Regions from separate parts of the Kutzneria sp. NPDC052558 genome, predicted to be linked through region 2. Evidence: riboswitches for the same ligand, from Rfam matches in the RefSeq annotation. Region 2 holds a riboswitch; each other region holds the start of a gene.

Region 1 (5,772 bases), on a different contig from region 2:
CTCGGTGTTGTCCAGGTATCGGCGCAGCAGCGCCAGCTCGGTCTCGCGGCCGGTGAAAGTGTTGATGTCGTGGGGAAGCTGGGCCGGTGCCACCCGTGCGGCCGAGGCCGGCGCGGCGGCCGGCCGCCGGGCGTGGCCGGCCAGGCCGGGGTCGTTGGCCAGGATCTGCTCGTGCAGCTGGCGCAGCTCCCGGCCGGGCTCGACGCCCAGCTCGGCGGCCAGCAGCCGCCGCGTCTCGGCGTACACCTCCAGCGCCTCGGCCTGCCGCCCGCACTGGTACAGGCCGCTCATCAGCAGCCCGCGCAGCTTCTCCCGCAGCGGGTGCTCGTGCACGACCCGGGACAGCTCGGCCACCACGTCGGTGGCCCGGCCGGTCTGCAACATGAGGCCGGCTCGGTGCTCGACCGCGGACAGGTACAGCTCGGCCAGCCGGGTCCGCTCCAGCTCGGAGAACGGCCCGGGAATCCCGGAAAGCGGGGCGCCGCGCCACAGCGCGATGGCGCTGTCCACGTGCCGCAGGGCCGACTGCGGGTCGCCGGCGGCCTGGCGCATCGCCGCCAGGTGCGATTCGAACGCCGTGAGGTCGACCTGGTCCTCGGGCAGCCGCAGCAGGTAGCCGGAGCCGGAGCTGGCCAGCACCTGGGACGGCGCGCGGTGGGTGCGGTCGGGCTCCAGCGCCCGCCGCAGGCCGGCGATGTAGGTGTGCACGCTGCCCTCGGCGCTGGCCGGCGCGTGCTCGCCCCACAGCGAGTCGATCAGCTCGGTGCGGGACACGGCCCGGCCCGCGTTGCTGGCCAGCACGGCCAGCACCGCCCGCTGGCGGGGCGCGCCCAGCTCGATCTCCTCGTCCCCGCGCCACGCGCGCACCGGTCCGAGCACCTCGACCCTGATGGTCGCGCCGGGATCGGTCGGGGGGACGGGCATCTCGCCTCCTGTTCGCGCCACCAGTGTGCGGGCCGGCCGCCTCGGGCAGCCACTCCCGGGGCGCTCAACGCGCCGGGCGGTTCGGATTGTTCCCGCCCGTCTCCGGGCCGCCTTGGCGTCGACCCGCCCGTCGTATCACACAGTGCCCGTCGGGGGAACGGTTCGGTCGTAGCGATCACGGGATCGCCACATCCGGAAGCGCTGCCCCATAAGGAAAGATGAATATGTTTCGTACCGCCGAATGCAGTGAAGGGGCCCTTCCGACGTCGACCGCCGGGCAGGGCCCCTTCACATCAAACTCTCAGCGGACGCTCAGCTGATGCTGGGGTACAACGGGAATCGTTCGGTCAGCGCGACGACGCGGGCCCGCAGCGCGGCCGCGTCGAACTCCGGCGTGAGCGCCAGCGCGATGATGTCGGCGACCTCGCGGAAGGCCTCGTCGTCGAAACCCCGCGCGGCCAGCGCCGGCGTGCCGATGCGCAGGCCCGAGGTGACCATCGGCGGCCGCGGGTCGAACGGGATCGCGTTGCGGTTCACGGTGATCCCGATGTCGTGCAAGCGGTCCTCGGCCTGCTGCCCGTCCAGTTCGGACTTGCGCAGGTCGACCAGGACCAGGTGCACCTGGGTGCCGCCGGTGAGCACGGTCGCGCCCGCGGCCACCACGTCGTCGCCCAGCAGCCGCTCGGCCAGGATGCGCGCGCCGGTCAGGGTCCGCAGCTGCCGCTCCCGGAACGACTCGCCGGCCGCCACCTTGAACGCCACGGCCTTGGCCGCGATCACGTGCTCCAGCGGACCGCCCTGCTGGCCGGGGAACACCGCCGAGTTGATCTTCTTGGCCAGCGCCTGCTCGCACAGGATGACGCCGCCGCGCGGACCGCCCAGCGTCTTGTGCGTGGTCGTGGTGACCACGTGCGCGTGCGGCACCGGGCTCGGGTGCAGCCCGGCCGCCACCAGCCCGGCGAAGTGGGCCATGTCCACCATCAGGTACGCGCCCACCGAGTCGGCGATCCGCCGGAACTCGGCGAAGTCCAGCTGCCGCGGGTACGCCGACCAGCCGGCGATGATCAGCTTCGGCCGGTGCTCGGTGGCCAGCCGCTCCACCTCGGCCATGTCCACGTGGTAGTCGGACTCGCTGACGTGGTAGGCCACCACGTCGTAGAGCTTGCCGGAGAAGTTGATCCGCATGCCGTGCGTCAGGTGCCCGCCGTGGGCCAGGTCCAGCCCGAGGATGGTGTCGCCCGGGTCCAGCAGCGCCATCATGGCCGCCGCGTTGGCCTGCGCCCCGGAGTGCGGCTGCACGTTGGCGTGCTCCGCCCCGAACAGCGCCTTGATCCGGTCGATGGCCAGCTGCTCGATCACGTCCACGTGCTCGCAGCCGCCGTAGTAGCGCCGGCCCGGATAGCCCTCGGCGTACTTGTTGGTCAGCACCGAGCCCTGGGCCTGCAACACCGCCAGCGGCGCGAAGTTCTCGCTGGCGATCATCTCCAGGGTGCCGCGCTGGCGGGCCAGCTCGGCGTCCACCGCCGCGGCGACCTCCGGGTCCAGCTCGGCCAGCGGCGCGGTCAGCTCGACCGGCGTCACTCGCCCTCCTTGATCAGCGCGCCGTACTCGTCGGCGTCCAGCAGCTCGTCGGCCGGGCCGTCCAGGCGCACGGTGAACAGCCAGCCCTCGCCGAACGGGTCGTTGTTGACCACGGCCGGGTCGTCGGTCACGGCCTGGTTGACGTCCACGACCTCGCCGGTGACCGGCGCGAACAGGTCGCTGACCGACTTGGTGGACTCCAGCTCGCCGCACGGCTCGCCGCCGGTGATGGTGGCGCCGGCCTCGGGCAGCTGGACGTAGACGATGTCGCCGAGCTGCTCGGCGGCGTACTCGGTGATGCCGACCCGGGCGATGCCGTCGGAGATCGACACCCACTCGTGCTCGGCCGTGTAGTTCAGGTGGTCAGGGACGGTGCTCATGCTCTGGAGGCCTCTCAGGACGAACGACGGTAGAACGGCAGCTCGACGACGTCGACGGGGGTGATCGTGCCCCGGATGTCGACGGCGAGCGCGGAACCGGGGACGGCGCGGTCGGCGTCGACGTAGGCCATCGCCACCGGATGGCCCAGCGTCGGCGACGGCGCGCCGCTGGTGATCTCGCCGATCCTCGCACCGTCGGCCGGGTCCACGACCGGGTACCCGTGCCGCGGCGCGCGCCGGCTCTCGGTGACCAGGCCGACCAGCTTGCGCTCGGGCGTCACGGCCGAGGCCTTGGCCAGCGCCGCGCGGCCGACGAAGTCGCTGGGCTTGTCCAGCTTGACCACCCGGCCCAGGCCCGCCGCGTACGGCGTGAGGTCGGTGGACAGCTCGTTGCCGTACAGCGGCATGCCGGCCTCCAGGCGCAGCGTGTCGCGGCACGACAGTCCACACGGGAGGACCTCGCCGGCCGCGGCCACCGCCGCCCACACCGCCTCGGCGTCGTCCGGGGCCACGAACAGCTCGAAGCCGTCCTCGCCGGTGTAGCCGGTGCGGGCCAGCAGCGCGGGCCGGCCGGCGACAGTGGTCGGGTAGGAGGCGTAGTACTTCACGGTGCCCAGGTCGGTGGGCGTCAGCGGGGCCAGCAGCGCCACCGCACGCGGGCCCTGAAGGGCGATCAGCGCGTACTCGGTGGAGGCGTCGCGCACCTCGGTGTCGAAGTCCTCGGCCCGGTCGATCAGCTCGCCGGCCACCAGGGCGGCGTTGCTGGCGTTGGCGACCACCATGTAGTCCTGCTCGCCGGTGCGGTAGACGATCAGGTCGTCGAGGATGCCGCCGTCGTCGGCGCAGATCATGGTGTAGCGGGCGCGGCCGACGCCGATGGCCGAGGCGTGCCCGACCAGCGCGTAGTCCAGGGCCTGGCCGGCCTGCGGGCCGGACAGCAGGATCTCGCCCATGTGGGTCAGGTCGAACAGGCCGGCGCCGGTGCGCACGGCGTTGTGCTCGGCCACGTCCCCGGTGTAGCGCAGCGGCATCTGCCAGCCGGCGAAGTCGGTGAACTTGGCGCCGAGCCGCTCGTGCACGTCGTGCAGCGGCGTTCGGCGGATGTCGGTGCCCATCAGGAGACCCCTCGTGTGGTGGAGTGAGCCTCCCCCTCTGTCATGGGCCTGAGAGTTTCACCGGGCCAGGCCGGCTTTCCCCTTGGGCGAGGCGCGATGGGCACGCCTGCTTTTCAGAGTCGCCTGTCCCGAGCGGTAGGGGGGCCTGAGAGATTCCGGGGAGGATTTGCTCCTTCGGCGCCTGCCCGACATCGACAGGTCTCTCCCGCACGGTATGAGCAGCGAAGATGTACTTGTGGCGGCCACCGTATGAGGAAGTGGCCGCCACGGTCAAGATTCCAGGGCTTCGCCCGGGTTCTCACCCCTTCAGATCACACCCGATCGCATGGCGTACGCCACCGCGTGCGGGCGGTTGCGCAGACCCAGCCGGTTCATGACCGCGTAGACGACGTTCTTCACGGTGCGCTCCGAGTAGGAGAGCTTGGTGGCGATCTGGGCGGTGTCCCAGCCCTCGGCCATCAGCCGCAGCACGTCGATCTCCCGCGGCGCCAGGCCGGAGGCGGTGAGGCCGTTGGGCCGCAGCACCTCCTTGTGCAGCCGCTCCACCTGCGCGAGCAGCGAACCCAGCAGCGTGGGCGGCATGTCCCCCATACCCCGCTTCGCCGCCAGCACCGCGTGCACCAGGCGCTCGCCGCTGGCCGCCGCCTTCGGCAGCACCGCGACCACGCCGCACTCCACGGCCGCCAACAGGTCGGCGTCGTGGAACCGGTCGGTGACCAGCACGATCTTCACCGGCGTCGCCTCGGCGGTCCGCCGCAGCAACCCCATCACGTCAGCGTTGACCGCGTCCGCGCACACCACGAACACCTGAGCCTCGGACAGTCTGCGTTCCGGCACCACCTGGAGCTCGGCCCGCGCCCGAAGGCAGCTGATCGCCCCGGCCAGGGTGATCGGATCGCCCGCGTGGACGGCTACCCACACTCTGTCCATGGTGTCCTCCTCGCTGTGTACCCCCAGGAACACACTCTGCAACGACCTTCTTCAGAGGATCTTCACGACGCCTCCATGTCGTAGAGAAAGTCCTGACCAGCGGTTTTGCCGAAGTCCACTCGAACGGGCTAGGCCTTCAAGGGAGAAACGTGCAGCCGATCGCCACGATCGGGCAGACTCCGCGCCTCCCGGGCCGGGAAGTTCCTGGTTGCGCGGGGACCGTCTCAAGTAGGCTGCCGGCATTCCCCCGCGCGAGCAGGAGGAGCCCTGTTGGTCGTCGAGGATGCCGCCGCCACCGTCTCCCGGACCACCGCCGAACGGGCACGACTGCCCGAACTCGCCGAGGTTCTCGCCGCCTGTGCCGGCCATCTGTCCGACGAGCTGCTCACCGCCGCCCGGTTCTGGCTGGCCGAGGGCCGGCATCTGGACGTGGCCCGGGCGGTGTCCTTCGCCGTTGTCCATCTACACGTTCCGGTGACTGCGCAGCACCACCGCGCGTTGGTCGACGCACTGGTGACGGGCGGTCATGATCCTGTCGCAGTCCGTGGCGTCGAGCCGGCCCGCTGGCCGCCGGCGCTGCCGTTCACCTTCGTCGACGGCGGCTGGTCCGGTGATGATCGGATGGATGAGGCCGCGGTCGGCGCGGTGGCCGGCTATCCCGGCGTGCACGGCATCTGGCGGGCCTGGCGGATGCCGCTGGACGGCTCGCCGTGGCCGGCCCCCAAGCGGGTCTACCTGGTGCAGGCCGGCGAGCAGGTGGACGTGGTCGCGGTGACCGCCCGGGCCCAGCGGGCGCTGGCCGCCGCCGGCGAGCCCGCCCCACAGGTCGAGGCCTACCCGGT
Region 2 (5,772 bases):
ATTGCAGTCGTTGCCGAATCTGGCTCTATGGGATCGAGACGCGCCGCCGGCGACGGCGCGTGGTCGCCCTGGCAGGGCCGGTCACCAGGCCGTATGGCCGGAAGGGCCGCCAACGGCCCTCAGGCTTCACCGGGCCGGGCGACCCTTCCGGCCACGGCCACCCGCGCACGCCAGGGACGCCGCCGCCAGCGGCGCGCAAGCCCACAGGCTCACTCGGCAGCTGCGCCAGGCCGTGACGATCGAGCGGCCACGCGACGGCAGAGCCCACGTCGATCGATGCCCACCTATGGCTCCGCGCCAACGGCCAAGTCCCACAATGCAGTCGACGGCAGTGCCCATCCCCCGACGCCCGAGCGTGACAACGGCCGGCAGCACTGTGTCAAGGCGGGAAAGCGTGCCTTGACACGGCACCACCGGCCGCGTGATCGGCTTCGTGTCGGGATGGACGGTGGGGTCTGGGGCGGACCAAGATCAGGCCGTCTCCAGGCCGTCAGACGTCGGGCAGTGCCGAGAAGTACCGAGTACCAACGAAAGACGTCGCCGCAGTTCAGAGGCCGTGATCAGCACTCGATGACGTTCACGGCCAGGCCGCCGCGAGCCGTCTCCTTGTACTTGTCCTTCATGTCGCGGCCGGTTTCGCGCATGGTCTTGATGACCTTGTCGAGGGAGACGAAGTGGGCGCCGTCGCCGCGAAGGGCCATGCGGGCGGCGGTGATGGCCTTGATGGAGGCCAGGGCGTTGCGCTCGATGCAGGGGATCTGCACGAGGCCGCCGATGGGGTCGCAGGTGAGGCCGAGGTTGTGCTCCATGGCGATCTCGGCGGCGTTCTCGACCTGCTCGGGGGTGCCGCCGAGGACCTCGGCGAGGCCGGCGGCGGCCATGGAGCAGGCGGAGCCGACCTCGCCCTGGCAGCCGACCTCGGCGCCGGAGATGGAGGCGTTCTCCTTGAACAGCACGCCGATGGCGCCGGCGGTGAGCAGGAAGCGCACGACGCCGTCGTCGGAGGCGCCGGGTACGAAGCGGGAGTAGTAATGCAGAACGGCGGGCACGATGCCGGCGGCGCCGTTGGTGGGGGCGGTGACGACACGGCCGCCGGCAGCGTTCTCCTCGTTGACGGCCAGGGCGAACAGGGTGACCCAGTCCATGACGCGCAGCGGATCGGTGGCGAAGTGTTCGGCGGCAAGGGTTCGACGCAGATCGGCGGCGCGGCGGCGCACCTTGAGACCGCCGGGCAGGGTGCCCTCGACGGTGCAGCCCCGCTCCACGCACTCCTGCATGACGTGCCAGATGTGCAGCAGACCGGAGCGAACCTCGGCTTCGGAACGCCACGACAACTCGTTGGCCAGCATGACATCGCTGATGGACAGGCCGGATTCCCGGGTCCGGGCCAGGAGTTCGTCGCCGGAGAGGAACGGGTGGGGCAGCGGCGTCGAGTCCTGTTTGATGCGGTCGGCGCCGGTCGCGGTCTCGTCGACGATGAAGCCGCCGCCGACGGAGTAGTAGACGGCGGCGTCCAGCTCGGCGCCGTCCGACCCATAGGCGGCGAAGCTCATGCCGTTGGGGTGCAAGGGAAGCGCCTTGCGGCGGTGCATGATCAGGTCGGTGTCCTCGACGAACTCGATCTCCCGGGAGCCGCCGAGCAGCAGACGGGAGGACGACCGGATGCGGGCGACGCGGTCGTCGGCGTCGGTGGGGTCGCAGAGCTCGGGCTGCGAGCCTTCGAGACCGAGCATGACGGCCTTGGGGCTGCCGTGCCCATGGCCGGTGGCGCCGAGGGAGCCGAACAGCTCGACGTGCACGCGAGCGACGGCGTCGAACCGGCCGGCGGCGCGCAGGCGTGAGACGAACATGCCCGCGGCCCGCATCGGGCCCACGGTGTGCGAGCTGGACGGGCCGATCCCCACCGAGAAAAGATCGAAAACACTGATGGCCATGGCGGACTCCGGGGTCGTGCCGACGAGGGACGGCTCCCCCTCTGTCATGGGACCTGAGAGCTTCGCCGTCACGACCGCGACAGCTTGCACCGTGGGTGGCATGCACGACCGCGCACGCTGCTTTCCAGAGTCGCCTCGCCCGGCCGGTCTGGTTGCCTGAGAGTGTGCGGGGAGGCTTGCTCCTTCGGCGCCCCGGCATACGCCGAGGGCTCTCCCGACCGGGCTGTGTGCCGAAGGCACGCGGCCTGTGTGGAATTGTTGCCCTCACTGTAAACGACGCAGGGAGCGGCTGATGCGGTTCGGCGCCAACTACACGCCCAGCAAGCACTGGTGGCACACCTGGCTGGACTTCGAGCCGGACTCGATCCGCCGGGACCTGGACCAGCTGGCCGGCCTCGGCCTGGACCACGTGCGGGTGTTCCCGATCTGGTCGGTCTTCCAGCCCAACCGCGGCGTGGTCCGGGAGAAGGCGGTGGAGCAGCTGCTGGAGCTGGTCCGCATCGGCGCGCGAGCCGGCCTCGACGTGACGGTGGACGGCATCCAGGGCCACCTGTCCAGCTTCGACTTCTACCCCTCGTGGACGCAGACCTGGCACCACCGCAACGTCTTCACCGATCCCGACGTGCTGGAGGGCCAGATCCTGCTGCTGCGCACCCTGGCCACGGCGCTGCGCGGGGAGCCGAACTTCCTGGGCATGACGCTGGGCAACGAGATGAACAACCTGGTGGCGCACAACCCCTGCACGCCGGCCGAGGTGGACGTGTGGCTGGACCGGCTGCTGGAGACGGTCAACGCGGCGGACCCGGACCACCCGCACTGCCACTCGGCCTTCGACGACGCCTGGTACGTCGACGACCACCCGTTCACGCCGCTGGCCAGCGCGACCAAGGGCGCCATGACCACCGTGCACCCCTGGGTCTTCACGCTGAACGCCGCCCGTCGTTACGGTCCGCAGTCGACGGAGATCCATCACCTCGCCGAGTACGGCACCGAGCTGGCCCGTTCCTACGGCACGCCGGACCGGGTGATCTGGGTGCAGGAAGTGGGCGCGCCGGCCCCGCACATCCCGGTGGAGCACGCCGTGGAGTACGCCGAGCACACCATTGGCAACGTCGCTACCTGCACAAACGTCTGGGGCCTCACCTGGTGGTGCTCGCACGACGTGAGCCGGAAGTTCATCGACTACCCGGAGTTGGAGTACGGCTTGGGCCTGTTCGACGCCGACGGCAACGCGAAGCCGCTGGCCAAGGCCGTCGAGAAGGCCGTGCACGCGGAGTTGCCGAAGCCGGTGGAGCGGACGACGGCGCTGCTGTTCGACGGCAAGCGCAGCGACTCGGGCCCGGGTGGCCGCTTCTTCGAGGCCTGGATGCGGCTGGCGGCCGAGGGCCGGCGGCCGGCGATCGTCCAGGAGACGACGCCCGAGTATCTGGCCGCCCGGGGCGTGACCGAGGTCTTGACAGTGTGAGCCCAGCCACCCCAGGATCGATAGTGATCCGATGACTGACCCGCGCCAGGCCCCGGTCCGCCGCCCCTGCCCCTGATACATCGGATCTCTATGCCGCCGGGTGCCCTCGACGCTGGAGGGCTCGATGACGACCTTCCCCAGACGGACCGCCCTCGGCCTGGCCCTGGGCGCCACCGTGTTGGCCACGATGACCGGCACGGGGACCGCCTTCGCTGCGTCCAGCGCACCGAATCCGGTCCCCGTCCCACTGGACGGCCTGTTCGACAACGACGGCATCGACACCGCCACCACCCACGACGGCGACTTCGACGGCTCGGGCTACACCTTCCCGGCCGAGGGCCTGCCCACCGGCCAGGTCACGGTGGACGGCGTCCCGTTCGCGTTCCCCACCGCCGCCGGCAAGAACAACATCGTCGCGATGGGCCAGCAGATCCCGCTGCCCCAGGGCCGCTACGTCACGGCGCTGTTCCTCACCGCCTGCTCGTACGGCGCGACCGGCGGCACGGCGACCGTGCACTACGCCGACGGCAGCACCAGTGAGGCCCAGCTCGGCGGGGCCGACTGGTACTCCGGCAGCGGCCAGCTCGTCGCCCCCTTCCGCTACACGCCGGGCGGCGGCGCCGACCAGAACCCGGTGTCGATCAGCGTCTCCCAGGTCTGGATCGACCCGAACCGGGACGCGGTGGCGATCACCCTGCCGACCACCAGCCCGGCCGTCGAGGGCCGGTCCAGCCTGCACGTCTTCGCGCTCAGCCTGCAACCGGTGGCGGTCGGCAAGGCGGTGGCGTTACGCGGCACGAAGTCGACGACCAGCCTGCTCACCGACGCCGGCCCGCAGGTGGTCGAGGCGACGCTGGTCAACCTCGGCACCGAGTGGATCACCCCGCAGGACCGGCTCACGATCTCGGTGGACGTCCAGGGCGGCCGCACCGTCGCGCCGGCGACCGTGGACTGGCTCGCGCCAGGCGACGAGGCCAAGATCCGCATCGGCATCCGCAAGGACCAGAACGTGGACGATGGCACGACCGTCAGCGGCACCGTCGCGGCGAAGTCCACAAAGGACACCCTGGCCAGCGCCCAGACGCCGATTCTGTTGGGCGTGCCGGATTATCAGCCGGCCGACACGTCGCTCGGCACGCACCAGGCCCCGTACTGGTTCCAGGACGCCAAGTTCGGCATCTTCATCCACTGGGGCGTCTACTCGGTGCCGGCCTGGTCGCCGCCGGGCAAGCAGTACGCGGAGTGGTACTGGGACTGGATGCAGGACCCGGCCAACGCCGTATACGACTACCACCGCCAGACGTACGGGGAAAGCTTCGACTACGACGACTTCATCCCCCAGTTCAAGGCCGAACGCTTCGATCCCCTCGATTGGCTCAACCTGTTCGTCGAGGCCGGCGCCCGCTACTACGTGCTGACTTCCAAGCACCACGAGGGTTTCGCCCTGTGGGACTCCAAGGTCTCCGCCCGCACGGCGGCCAAGCTGGGCCCCAAACGGGACCTGGTCAAGGCCCTGTTCGACGCGTCCCGCAAGCACACTCCCCAGCTGCGCAACGGTTTGTACTTCTCGATGCCGGAGTGGTTCAACCCGGACAACCCGTGGATGGGTCACCCGCCGCGCAATCCGTACACCGGCGCGGCCGTGCCCTACACCGGTTACGCCAGCGGCCGCGACTTCGTGCTGGACTACCAACTGCCGCAGATGCTGGAGCTGGTGCACGGCTACGACCCCGACGTGATCTGGTGCGACATCGGCGGCGTGAACGACAGCCGGCGGCTGATGGCCGAGTACTTCAACCACGCCAAGGACCGGCCGCGGCCCAAGGACGTCACGATCAACGACCGGTCGGGCATCGCGGTGCACGACTTCACCACGCCGGAGTACACGACCTATCCGAACACCGTCGTGGCCAAGTGGGAGGCCAGCCGCGGGCTCGATCCGCGCAGCTACGGCTACAACCGGGCCACCCCCGACGACATGTACATGACCGCCGAGGAGGTCGTGCACACGCTCGTCGACATCGTCAGCAAGAACGGCAACTTCCTGCTCGACATCGGCCCGCGGGCGGACGGCACCATTCCCGAGATCATGCAGACCCGGCTGCGGCAGACCGGCGCGTGGCTCAAGGTCAACGGCGAGTCGATCTACGACACCTCGTACTGGTCCCGGCAGGCGCAACTCGGCGACCTGCGGTTCACCACCAAGCGCGACGCCTTCTACATCAGCTCGCTGACCAAGCCCGGCAGCAAGCTGACGGTCAGCGCCCCGGTGCCGATCCGACCAGGTGACAAGGTCACGATGCTCGGCTACCCGACGCCCCTGACCTGGACGACCACCGGCGCCTCGCTGGTGATCGACGTGCCAGCGGCGGC
Region 3 (5,772 bases), on a different contig from region 2:
GGACCCCGGAGCTGATCAACTCCGATCCGTACGGCAAGGGCTGGCTGGTCGAGCTGGGGTCGGTCGACGAGGCCGCCGTCGCGACGCTGCTCACGCCGGCCGACTACACGGAACTCACGGAGCAGGGCTGATGTCGATCTTCCAGAAGCTCTTCGGCTGGTTGGGGAGCCGCCAGGGGCGCGATCAGTCCAGCACGGTAGGTTTGAGCGGTCCCGAAGGATCCACCAGCAGGAGGCGAGCTCAGGTGAGCACGAACGACGGGCCCGGTGTTCCGCCGGAGCAGTCCCCGGAGCGGACCACTGTCTTCCGGGCCGACTTCCTCACCGACGCCGAGGGCGTCGGGGCCCCTGTCCAGGAGCCGGCGGTCGCCGGCGTCGACGCGCTGCCGGCCGGGTCCGCCCTGCTGGTGGTCAAGCGCGGCCCCAACGCCGGTTCGCGCTTCCTGCTCGACCAGGACACCACCAGCGCCGGTCGGCACCCCGACAGCGACATCTTCCTCGACGACGTCACCGTCTCCCGTCGGCACGCCGAGTTCCGGCGTGAGGGCGGCGAGTTCGTGGTGATCGACGTGGGCAGCCTCAACGGCACCTACGTCAATCGCGAGCCGGTCGACCAGGCCGTGCTGGCCAACGGCGACGAGGTGCAGATCGGCAAGTTCCGCCTGGTGTTCCTCACCGGCCCGGGAGCCGGGGGTCAGGGGGGCCAGTGACGGCGGCCGGGCGGCCACAGCGCGACGGACTGAGCATCGGGGCGGTGCTGGCGCAGCTGCGCCCCGAGTTCCCGGACGTGACCATCTCCAAGATCCGGTTCCTCGAGTCGGAGGGGCTGCTGCGCCCGGCGCGTTCACCGTCGGGCTACCGGCAGTTCACGGACGCGGACGTGGACCGGCTCCGTTACGTGCTGGCCGCCCAGCGTGATCACTACCTGCCGCTCAAGGTGATAAAGCAGCAGCTCGACGCGGCATCCGACCCCGACCAGCCGGCTCGCGGCCTGGTCGGGGTCGATCGCTTACCCACGCCTGAGGACTTCGCCGCCGGCCATGAGGTGCGGATGACCCGTGAGGAACTCTTCGCCGAGACCGGCATCGATCAGCGGCTGCTGACCGAGTTGGAGAACTACGGCCTGGTCCGGTCCGGCGCGGCCGGCTTCTACGACCAGGACGCCATGCTGGTCGCGCGCATCGTCGTGGCCATGGGCGAGTTCGGCATCGAGCCCCGCCACCTGCGCACTTTCAAGGTGTCGGCCGACCGCGAGGTGGGGCTGCTGCACCAGATCGTCGGCCCGATGTACCGGCACCGCGATCCGGACGCGCGGGAGCGCGCCGACGAGATCGTTCGGGAACTGGCGTCGCTCTCGGTTGCGCTCCATACACTTCTGGTCAAGACCGGCCTGCGCGGCGTGGCCGGCGGGTGATCTTGGCTACGGTCCGCCCGCAAGCGTCGTGCCCGCATGGCGGGTAGCGTTGAGACAGTCCGTGGGGGATCCTCGTAGGTGCGGGGACGCCGAGGTTCAGCCCGCTGAGGGAGGCGATACCCGATGAGCGAGATGCGCGTCGTCGGAGTTCGGGTCGAGCTGCCCGCGAACAGCCCGATTCTGTTGCTGCGCGAGACCGAGGGGGACCGCTACCTGCCGATCTGGATCGGGAACGCGGAAGCCACCGCCATCGCCATCGAGCAGCAGGGCGTGCGGCCCGCTCGGCCGCTGACCCATGACCTGCTCAAAGAGGTGATCGCCGCGCTGGGCCGGGAGCTCACCCAGGTGCGTATCACCGACCTCCAGGAAGGCACCTACTTCGCCGAGCTGGTGTTCGACGGCGGAATCAAGGTGTCGGCCCGCCCGAGCGACTCGGTCGCGCTCGCGCTGCGCGCGGGTGTGCCCATCCACGCCGAGGAATCCGTGCTGGCCGAGGCCGGCCTCGTCATCCCGGACGAGCAGGAGGACGAGGTCGAGAAGTTCCGCGAGTTCCTGGACTCGGTCTCGCCCGAGGACTTCAGGGGCGCGGAACAGTAGGGCGCTGTCGCGGAGCGGAATAAAAGGCGCTGTCGCGGAGCCGAACGGCAGGCGCTGTCGCGGGAGCCGGAGAGCAGCGAACCTTCACGCCAGGAAGGCCCGATACTGGCGCGGGGCGCAGTGAAAGGGCCTCTCCTGGCGTTTTTTGTGTCATGAAGGGCCCCATACTGACGTTGAACGTGAGGAAGGGCCCCTTCATGACACCAGACGTCATGAAGGGGCCCTTCCTGGCGTTGGGCGAGAGGATCGGTCCCTTGATCATGGGGAAGGACCGACTTTCGGAGGGCGGCGGGGTCACGGCGTAGGCTCTAGGGTGTCCCGATGATCTCCAGTCGGGTTCTCGCGATCGCCGCCGCTGCCGCCGTGCTGTGCCTGTCCGGGGTCGTCTCGGCCAGCGCCGCGCCCACCGTGAACACGCTTGACGTGCCCGTGAAGCCCAAGGCCGTGCCGGCGGCGCCGGCCGACAACCCGGCCTGCGTCTACACCAAGGCGGTGCCGGCCGACAGATTCAAGGGCCTGCCCAGCTTCGACCCGGTGAAGGCGGCCAAGCCGTACACCGCGCGGCTGGTCACCGACCAGGGCCTGATCACCTTCCAGGCGCTGACCGACAAGGCGCCGTGCACCACGAACTCGTTCCGCTTCCTGGCCGAGCACAACTACTACGATCTCACGCACTGTCACCGACTGGTGACCCAGCGGATCTTCGTGCTCCAGTGCGGCGACCCGACCGGCACCGGCAGCGGCGGCCCCGGCTACTCGTTCCCGGACGAGAACCTGACCGGCGCGACGTACCCGGCGGGCACGGTCGCCATGGCCAACGCGGGGCCGAGCACGAACGGCTCCCAGTTCTTCTTCTGCACCGAGGACACCAAGCTGTCCCCGAACTACACCCCGTTCGGACGAGTGACCGGCGGCCAGGACGTGCTGCGCAAGATCGCGGCCGGCGGCGAGGACGACCAGAACAGCACCGGCGACGGCTTCCCCACCCTGCCGGTCGACATCCTGCACGTGCAGATCTCGCCCCGGTAGACACTTACTGTCAACGCTGTCATCGGTTCAGTGACACGCAGTCGTCACCGTGACGACCGCCTCCACATGACGCTTTCGCCGCTCCGCGCGTCGCGTTGACCCGTCCGATGGCCGGACTTACCGTCAGAGGGGAGTCGGCCGTGACGGTGTGAACCCCCATCGTTGCGGCCTTGTGACCGACGGTTCCCCGGAAGGAGGACCGTTGGTTCCGGTCGCCGGTCGTCAGACCGGTCGAGGGGAGGCTGTCGTGGTGGAGGGTGCGCCCGCGCACGCCGGCGCCGGTGAACAGGGAGCCCTGTTCCCGGACGCGTCGGCGCCCGACGAGCTCGTCGGCTATCGGGGGCCCGCCGCGTGCCAGATCGCCGGGATCACGTACCGGCAGCTGGACTACTGGGCGCGCACCGAGCTGGTCGCGCCGACGATCCGCAGCGCGCACGGCTCGGGCAGCCAGCGGCTGTACTCGTTCAAGGACCTGCTGGTGCTCAAGGTGGTCAAACGGCTGCTGGACACCGGCGTCTCGCTCCAGAACATCCGGGTCGCGGTGGAGCACCTGCGCCGCCGCGGCGTGGCCGACCTGGCCCGGATCACGCTGTTCAGCGACGGCACGACGGTGTACGAGTGCACCTCGCCGGAGGAGGTCGTCGACCTGCTCCAGGGCGGCCAGGGCGTGTTCGGCATCGCGGTCAGCGGGGCGATGCGGGAGATCAGCGGCACCATCCACGAGTTCCAGGCCGAGCGGGCCGACGGCGTCGAGCTGGAGCCGCAGGCCGAGGACGAGCTGACCCACCGCCGCCGGACCCGCCGGACCGGCTGAGGGGCCCTACCCCGGGCAGCCGAACGCCGCGGCCGTCGAACGTGATCGAGATGACACGCGGCGACCGAGGCTGGGTCTGGTAACCCGCCCGGGGTAAACTCGGCGGGTAGTCGCACACCCCGTGCGGGAGAGTCCGAGTCGGTGACCAGCCGGTTCGGCGCCGAAGGAGCAAATCCTCCCCGGAACCTCTCAGGCCCCAGGACCGCACGGGACAGACGCCTCTGGAAAGAGGGCGTGGGGTGACACCCGCGTCCCGCCGACGGTGCAAGCCCACCTGCGTGGGTGAAGCTCTCAGGTGCCCGTCACGGGCGGGGACAGAGGGGGAGGGCCAACGGCCCGCGCCCGCTTGCCCCGGAGGCTCAACGCATGACGACTGACCGCATTCCCCTGGCCGCGCTCGAGCACGGCACGCCCTTCGCGGACCGCCACGTCGGTCCCCGTGCCGCGGAGCTCGGCAAGATCCTGGACGTGATCGGCGTCGGCTCCCTGGAGGAGCTGGCCCAGCGGGCAGTGCCGTCGGCCATCCGCAGCGATGCCCTGGCGCTGAGCCTGCCCGACCCGGCCACCGAGACCGAGACGCTGGCCGAGCTGCGGGCGCTGGCCGCCCAGAACCGGCCGATGACCCAGATGATCGGCCTCGGCTACCACGGCACGATCACGCCCGGCGTCATCCTGCGCAACGTGCTGGAGAGCCCGGCCTGGTACACCGCCTACACGCCGTACCAGCCGGAGATCTCCCAGGGCCGCCTGGAGGCGCTGCTCAACTTCCAGACCATGGTCGGCGACCTGACCGGGCTGGACGTGGCCAACGCCTCCATGCTGGACGAGGCGACCGCCGCCGCCGAGGCGATGACCCTGGTCCGCCGGGCCGGCAAGTCGAAGTCGAACAAGTTCGTGGTCGACGCGGACACGCTGCCGCAGTCCATCGCCGTGATCGAGACCCGGGCCGAGCCGCTGGGCATCGAGGTCGTGGTGGCCGACCTGTCGCAGGGCATCGAGGGCCTCGGCCTGGGCGGCGACTTCTTCGGCGCGCTGCTGTCCTACCCGGGCGCCTCCGGCGTCATCCGCGACCACGAGTCGGTGATCGCCGAGATCCACGCCGCCGGCGCCGCCGCGGTCGTCGCGGCCGACCTGCTGGCCCTGACCCTGCTGCGGGCCCCCGGCGAGATCGGCGCGGACGTCGTGGTCGGCACCACGCAGCGGTTCGGCGTGCCGATGGGCTTCGGCGGCCCGCACGCCGGCTACATGGCCGTGCGCAAGGGTTTCGAGCGGCAGCTGCCGGGCCGGCTGGTCGGCGTGAGCGAGGACGCCGACGGCAACCGCGCCTACCGGCTGGCGTTGCAGACCCGTGAGCAGCACATCCGCCGTGAGAAGGCGACCAGCAACATCTGCACCGCGCAGGTGCTGCTGGCCGTGATCGCCTCGATGTACGCCGTCTACCACGGCCCCGACGGCCTGCGGGCGATCGCCACCCGCGCCCACCGGATGGCCACCGTGCTGGCCGCCGGCCTGTGCGAGGGCGGCGTGACCGTCGTGCACGGCGAGCTGTTCGACACCGTGCTGGCCGAGGTCGAGGGCCGGGCCGCCGAGGTCGTGGCCAAGGCCCGCGAGCTGGGCGTGAACCTGCGCCTGGTCGACGCCGACCACGTCGGCATCGCCTGCGACGAGACCACCACCCGTCAGCACCTTTCCCTGGTGTGGCAGGCGTTCGGCGTCACCGTGTCCGATGTGGACGGTCTGGACGCGGACACCGCCGACGGTATCCCGCCCGCCCTGCGCCGCACCTCCGAGTACCTGACCCACCCGGTGTTCCACCAGCACCGCTCCGAGACCGCGCTGCTGCGCTACCTGCGGGCCCTGTCCGACAAGGACGTCGCGCTGGACCGGAGCATGATCCCGCTGGGCTCGTGCACCATGAA

What was found. Region 2 has a riboswitch for glycine ahead of ACIG5F_RS23635 (L-serine ammonia-lyase). Riboswitches for the same ligand answer to the same signal wherever they lie in the genome.
Region 1: linked by a shared signal. The riboswitch ahead of gcvT (glycine cleavage system aminomethyltransferase GcvT) and the one ahead of ACIG5F_RS23635 (L-serine ammonia-lyase) in region 2 are both predicted to bind glycine.
Region 3: linked by a shared signal. The riboswitch ahead of gcvP (aminomethyl-transferring glycine dehydrogenase) and the one ahead of ACIG5F_RS23635 (L-serine ammonia-lyase) in region 2 are both predicted to bind glycine.

The regions. Positions count from the first base shown of each region.
Region 1 covers NZ_JBIUAG010000018.1:169,423-175,194, forward strand. Annotated here, with positions in the region: gene ACIG5F_RS29820 (AfsR/SARP family transcriptional regulator) at 1-924, opposite strand, end outside; gene glyA (serine hydroxymethyltransferase) at 1,237-2,505, opposite strand; gene gcvH (glycine cleavage system protein GcvH) at 2,502-2,885, opposite strand; gene gcvT (glycine cleavage system aminomethyltransferase GcvT) at 2,900-4,000, opposite strand; glycine riboswitch at 4,124-4,218, opposite strand; gene ACIG5F_RS29840 (response regulator transcription factor) at 4,307-4,930, opposite strand; gene ACIG5F_RS29845 (hypothetical protein) at 5,201-5,772, shown strand, end outside.
Region 2 covers NZ_JBIUAG010000013.1:60,803-66,574, reverse strand. Annotated here, with positions in the region: gene ACIG5F_RS23635 (L-serine ammonia-lyase) at 561-1,934, opposite strand; glycine riboswitch at 2,069-2,161, opposite strand; gene ACIG5F_RS23630 (glycosyl hydrolase) at 2,227-3,399, shown strand; gene ACIG5F_RS23625 (alpha-L-fucosidase) at 3,524-5,772, shown strand, end outside.
Region 3 covers NZ_JBIUAG010000007.1:242,843-248,614, reverse strand. Annotated here, with positions in the region: gene gcvH (glycine cleavage system protein GcvH) at 1-131, shown strand, start outside; gene garA (glycogen accumulation regulator GarA) at 245-709, shown strand; gene ACIG5F_RS15455 (MerR family transcriptional regulator) at 706-1,413, shown strand; gene ACIG5F_RS15450 (bifunctional nuclease family protein) at 1,537-2,010, shown strand; gene ACIG5F_RS15445 (peptidylprolyl isomerase) at 2,332-3,039, shown strand; gene ACIG5F_RS15440 (MerR family transcriptional regulator) at 3,287-3,853, shown strand; glycine riboswitch at 3,968-4,068, shown strand; gene gcvP (aminomethyl-transferring glycine dehydrogenase) at 4,220-5,772, shown strand, end outside.